2 regions of the Fructilactobacillus sp. YLN 2412 genome follow, and region 2 is predicted to be linked to the other one. Evidence: riboswitches for the same ligand, from Rfam matches in the RefSeq annotation. Region 2 holds a riboswitch; the other holds the start of a gene.
What was found. Region 2 has a riboswitch for lysine ahead of lysA (diaminopimelate decarboxylase). Riboswitches for the same ligand answer to the same signal wherever they lie in the genome.

Region 1: another riboswitch for lysine. It lies ahead of AC0GLR_RS01590 (amino acid permease); the one in region 2 lies ahead of lysA (diaminopimelate decarboxylase).

The regions. Positions count from the first base shown of each region.
Region 1 covers NZ_CM183165.1:353,880-357,316, forward strand. Annotated here, with positions in the region: gene AC0GLR_RS01580 (cysteine hydrolase family protein) at 1-110, opposite strand, end outside; gene AC0GLR_RS01585 (aldo/keto reductase) at 187-1,032, opposite strand; lysine riboswitch at 1,404-1,576, shown strand; gene AC0GLR_RS01590 (amino acid permease) at 1,668-3,125, shown strand; gene AC0GLR_RS01595 (deoxynucleoside kinase) at 3,207-3,437, shown strand, end outside.
Region 2 covers NZ_CM183165.1:53,163-56,599, reverse strand. Annotated here, with positions in the region: gene dapD (2,3,4,5-tetrahydropyridine-2,6-dicarboxylate N-acetyltransferase) at 1-347, opposite strand, end outside; gene lysA (diaminopimelate decarboxylase) at 361-1,659, opposite strand; lysine riboswitch at 1,764-1,934, opposite strand; gene AC0GLR_RS00255 (aspartate kinase) at 2,103-3,437, shown strand, end outside.

The DNA.
Region 1 (3,437 bases), 300 kb from region 2:
ATGATTTCTGGTTCGCAGTCTTGTCCGGCTTTGCCTAATGTTAAAGCACCATTGTCTGCTACAAAGTCATTTGTATAATCAATAATTAACAATGCTTTTTTACTCATAATGAGCCTCCTATGTTATTTTTGATGTCCCTTTAATATAAAACGAATACCTTAAATTTAAGGTATTCGTTTTATATTTTTATCCTTGAGTAAAATTATGGTTGTGATTTGGTGCCACATCTTTAAGTGAACTTAATTTTTTCATATCTTCGTCAGAAATTTCAAAATCAAGCTCTGTGTTTTGCTTAATATGTTTTGGATTAATGCCTTTTGGTAAAGGAAGAACATGCTGTTGAATAATAAACTTTAATGCTATTTGAGAAGTTGAAACACCATATTTTTCAGAGATACCTTTTATAATTTTATTATCTAACAAATCTCCGGTTGCCAATGGTGAATATGCCTCAACCAAAATATTATTTTCCTTAGAAAATTTAGTTATATTTGGTTCGGTGTAACCAATATAATATTGGATTTGATTTACCATTGGTTCAATAGAAGCAACATCAAAAATATTCTTTAGATCTGAAATATTGAAGTTAGATACTCCAATTGCTTTTGCTCTTCCAGATTTGTAAATTTCTTCCATGGCTTGCCACACTTTTTGGTTTTCCATAGAATGATCAGAACCAATATCATTCCATGGCCAAGGTGCATGAATCAAATAAAGATCGACGTAATCAGTTCCTAGTTTCTTTAAACTTTTTTCAAATTCTATTTCTACCTGATCGTATGTTTTAACTGAAGCAGGCAACTTAGTAGTTAAAAATAATTTTGAACGATCAATTTTAGAATTTCTAATTCCTTCACCGACGCCAGCTTCGTTTTTATAAACAGTTGCAGTATCAATTAATCGGTATCCATTATTAATTGCAGTTTCAACCGCTTTAGCTGCAATATTATTAGGAGTTTGCCAAGTCCCAAATCCTATTTTGGGAATTTTAACATTATTTTGAAGAGTGTATGTTTCATTTAATATATTCATTTTAACTCGACCTTTCCTGAATGGGTTACTTGGATTTTACTGGCACAAGTATATACCAGATTTGGAATAATAGTATAAAGTAACATCTTGATGATTTTTTATTTTGTTTTTATATTTACTTTATTGAAGTATCTAAGGTTTATTTAACTTTTCATGCATTAAAATGTTACCTAGTATTTTTTTGTTCCCTTGTTTGTAATTTTTTGATTGAATATGTAAATTATTATGATACGAAAGTAACAACTTAATTATAATAAATTTATCTTTGATGATTATGTATAAATAATTAATGACAAGTATGTACACATGAAATATAAAAGAGTATTGCATTCGTTTTAATAAGAACTTATACTAAAGATAATTGAATAATAAATTTAAGAAGAGGCGCAGCTTTTATTAGTAACAATTTTGAGACTTCCTAGGTTGATGACAGATTGTAAAAGGGAAGGCTGCCGAAACAAAATAAATGGTAACTATTTTGTTGGGGTTTGATTTAATAAATCAAACACTGTCGTATTGCAAAATACGGAGCGCTTTTAAAACTAGAAATTAAATGTATTTTAGTGGGCTCTTCTGGATTAATTCAGAAGAGTTTTTTTAGTTTAGTGCTTACTTAAAAATAGGAGGATACGTTGATGGCTGAAAAAAAAGAACATGTAAAGCGTGGATTAAAATCACGTCATGTTTCGATGATTGCCTTAGGTGGTTGTATTGGAACGGGATTATTTGTTGCTAGTGGAGCAGCAGTACACAATGCTGGACCTGGAGGAGCTTTAGTTGCTTATATTTTAATGGGAATTATGGTTTATTTCCTAATGACTAGTTTAGGGGAAATGGCAACTAATCTTCCGGTTTCTGGATCATTTTCTACTTATGCTACGAAGTATGTTGATCCAGCAATGGGATTTGCGATGGGATGGAATTACTGGTTTAACTGGGCAATTACAGTTGCGGTGGACATTTCTACTGTTGCGTTGGTAATGGCCTTTTGGTTCCCTCATCTGCCTGCATGGATTTGGAGTGCAGGAGCGTTAGCAATTATTTTTGCAATTAATATTTTAGCGGTTTCAGCTTTTGGTGAAACAGAATTTTGGATGTCGTTAATTAAGGTAATTACGATTTTTATCTTTTTAGGAGTTGGCTTTTTAACTATTTTAGGGATTATGGGCGGACATGCCACTGGGTTAAGTAATTTCACCTATAAACAAGCTCCATTTGTGAATGGGATTCCTGGAATTATTAGTGTCTTTGTTGTTGCAGGATTTTCATTTCAAGGAACTGAGTTAGTTGGAATCACAGCAGGTGAAGCCGATGATCCTCATAAAAGTGTTCCTAAAGCAATTCATGAAGTATTTTGGCGCATTATTTTATTTTACTTTTTAGCCATCTTTGTGATTGCTGCTATCATTCCATATACCAGTCCTGATTTGTTAGGTTCTTCGGCGTCTGATGTTGCAATTAGTCCATTTACGATTGTATTTAAACGTGCAGGATTAGCGGCAGCTGCTAGTGTGATGAACGCAGTCATTTTAACTTCTGTGATTTCTTCTGCTAATTCAGGGATGTATGCTTCGACAAGAATGTTGTATTCTATGGCAGAAGAAGGATATGCACCAAAACTGTTTGGTAAAGTAAATAAACGTGGCATCCCAGCAGCTGCATTATTAGCTACTACGGTAATTGCATTGTTAACATTTTTAACTAGTTTTGTAGGACCCAAAATTTATCTTTGGTTAGTTGCTGCTTCTGGTTTAACTGGTTTTATTGCCTGGTTTGGGATTGCACTTTCGCATTATCGTTTCAGACGAGCTTTTATTAAGCAGGGTCATACTTTAGATGAATTAGAATATCATGCTACTTTATTCCCAGTTGGACCAATTATGTGTTTGATACTATGTATTGTAGTAATCTTTGGTCAAGATATTGGTGCTTTTGCTAATGGAAATTGGTTTGAAATTGCTATCACGTATATTAGTGTTCCATTAGTAATTATCTTATTCTTTGCTTATAAGTTTACTCACCATACTCATTTGATACCGTTAGACGAAATTGATGTGTCTCCAGCTAATCTTGAAAATGAAAACAAAAAGTAAAAAAGATAAACTAGCTTTTGATTTTTAATGCTACAATTAAAAATGCGAGTTAAACGAATGTCGTTAAAAGGAGATAATCAAATGATAGTTTTATCAGGAACGATTGGTGCTGGAAAGACGTCGCTAACTACTTTGTTAGCAGAACATCTAAATGCACCAGCGTTTTATGAATCAGTAGATGATAATCAGATTCTACCTTTGTTTTATAAGGATCCAAAAAAATATGCATTTTTATTACAAATTTACTTTTTGAATAAACGACTTGATAGTATTAAAGAGGCTAGTAATAATAAATATAGCGTGATGGACCGC
Region 2 (3,437 bases):
GCACCCATCATAATCACGGCATCCTTACCAATTTTAACTTGATCACGGATGATTGCCCCTGGTTCAATCCTGGCTGCGATGTTTTTAGTGTTTAATAATGGAACCGCAGAATTACGACCATCATTTTCAACTTCATAGTCACTAATTTCATTTTGATATTTTTCTAATAATGGTTGAATCACTTTCCAGTCACCAAAGATGACACCAGTATTGCCATTAATAAATGTTTTAACATCTTTTGGAAATTCAACGTTTGCTAAATCGCCCTTTAGATAAGCTTTTACGTTAGTTTTCTTTTCTGCGTTACCAATGTATTGAATAATTTCTTGTGCATTTAATTCAGCCATTTGATTTTCTCCTTTAAATGTCTAAGTTTTGGTCTAAATGTATCAAATCTGCAAAAGTTTCTCGTTTAATTGCTATTTGTGATTTGCCGTTTTCGACAAAGACTACTGCAGGACGTGGATTCCGATTATAGTTAGATGCCATTGAATATCCATAGGCTCCAGTTGCTAAGACCGCAATCACATCTCCAGGTTTAGTCTTTGGCAATTCAATATCCTTAATCAAAATATCGCCGGATTCACAATATTTACCAGCTAACGTAACTAGTTCAGTTTCATCATCAACTACATCGTTAGCAACAACGGCATCATATTTAGCCCCATACAAGGCAGGGCGAATATTATCGCCCATTCCACCATCAACCGCAACATATTTCCGAATATTTGGAATTGTTTTGCTGGAACCAACTCGATATAAGCTCACTCCAGCAGGACCTGAAATGGAACGACCGGGTTCAATCCACACGGCAGGAGTTTTTAAACCTAACTTTTTAGTTTCTTCCTGCATGGTAGTAATGATTTGCTGTACAAAGTCTTCAGGGCGAATAGGATGATCATCATCAGTGTACTTAATTCCAAAACCACCACCAACATTGACAATCTCAGGAGTGTAATCAAATTCATCTTTCCAATGTTTCATCAATCTCACTAATTTTTCAGTTTCGATTTTAAAACCGCTTGTTTCAAAGATCTGCGAACCGATGTGGGAATGAACCCCTTTGAGATTCATTCGCTCACTATTCAAAACTTGTTGTAAAGCTTCATCAGCTTGGCCAGTTAAAATATCAAAGCCGAATTTACTGTCTTGTTGACCAGTTTGGATAAATTCATGAGTATGGGCCGACACTGCTGGAGAAACACGGAGCATCACATCAGCTGTGGCATCTTTAGCTGCCAAAACTTCATTTAATAATTGAATTTCATAGAAATTATCTAAAATAATCATCCCCACGTGATGATCAACTGCCATTTCTAATTCTGCACGTGACTTGTTGTTCCCATGAAAACTGACATGATCCATGGGAAACCCAGCTTTAATTGCCGTATAAAGTTCTCCGCCAGAAACAATATCAGCATGTGCATCTTCTTGTTTCAAAACTTGATACATTGCGATACAAGCAAAAGTTTTACTAGCATAACTTACTGCATACTTGAGATTGTTTTTTTCAAAAACACGTTTGAAAGCACGAATTTGATCTCTAATTTTACTAACGTCATACACCTGCAGATTGGTCCCATATTCATCAGCTAATTTGGTAGCGGGTACTCCACCAATCATTAACTGGTTATTTTGAACTTCAATATCATCATGCATTTTATTTCCTCCGTATTTTTATTAAAATCAAATTTTGTATAAAAAAAGAGTCCTTTTTGCCCGGCAGCTCCGTCAAAAAAGACTCTTAATTACTTTTAGAATCGATTATACATAGCTCCCCGGAAAAATTCCGACAGTCCATAACCTATTAAGCTATGTCCCAGTTAACCAAGCTCCATTACTTGGCACTTCGGCAAACAACCCTTTCGTTAGTTTCTTTGCTGAATGGAAAACTCCACTAACTAATTTTGTTATTTGCGACCTCTATTTGATTTGTTAAAATCATAACTAATAAAGACTAATAAGTCAACAGATATTAAATAAAAATTTAATTATTACTATATAATTGTAATTAAAAACGTCGCTTTCTTACTAAGTTTTATTTGCTTATTTAATTAAATGGTGGTAATTTCACACTAACAAAATTCCGTGAGGTACTAACAATGAAAGTAGTTAAATTTGGTGGAAGTTCACTTGCTGATGGCAATCATTTCGAACAAATTATTAAAATTATCAAAGCTGATCCCGAACGAAAAGCCGTGGTAGTTTCAGCACCAGGAACTCGATTTAAAGGCGATACAAAAGTTACTGATTTATTGATTCAATACGCTAACGCAGTGTTAGCCAACGAAGATTACCAAGAATTACAACAAGCAATTATTGCACGTTATCAAGATATTACAGAGCATTTCCAACTAGATCCCAGCATTTTAGCAAAAATTACACAGACAATTGAACAATTACCATCCCAAAATTATCCAAACGATGACTATTTAATGGCAGGTTTTAAAGCTCAAGGCGAGTATTTAAATGCCTATACTTTAAGCCAAGTTTTAAACCAAATTGGGATTAAAACTAAATTCATGGATCCGCGAAAGATTGGTTTCTTAGTAAGCGACAAAGCTCAAGATGCTCGTGTCTTACCTGATACATACGATAACTTGGAAAAATACCGCAATCCCAATATTCATTTGGTATTTCCCGGCTTTTTTGGAATTACGAAAGATGATCAAATTGCAACTTTTTCGCGTGGTGGTTCTGATATTACTGGATCAATTGTTGCCAAAGGCTTAAATGCCTCCGTGTATGAAAACTTTACTGATGTAAACGCAATTTATTCGGTCGATCCACATATTGTTAAAGATCCAACCAGTATTCATGTGATGACATATCGAGAAATGCGTGAACTATCATATGCTGGTTTTTCCGTATTTCATGATGAAGCTATTATTCCGGCTATCGAAGCTAAAATACCCATTAACGTTAAAAATACTAGTCATCCAGAATTACCAGGTACCATGATTATTCCCGAAAATGAGTTTGAACCGACCAATTTAATCACTGGAGTCGCCAGTTCTAAAGGATTCTCGGCATTATATCTCCATCGATACTTGTTAAATAAAGAAGTTGGATTTACACTTAAAATTCTCCAAATTTTATACAAATATGATGTTTCATATGAACACATGCCCTCTGGAATTGACGATTTAACCATTATTTTTGACAACAAACATCTTACCCCTGTCAAAAAAGAAAAAATTTGTGCTGAAATTAACGCTGCTTTGCATCCTGATCAGCTGGAATGGATTGATAATTATGCTATTATCATGATAGTTGGTGAAGGAATGCAGAAAAGTTCGGCTACCATCGAAAATATCATTCGTCCTCTCACCGACCATGATATTAAAATCCATATGATTAACCAAGGGGCTTCTAAGATTGCTTTAATGTTAGGAACTGATGACGAGGATGCTGAAAAATCTGTTAAACTAATCTAT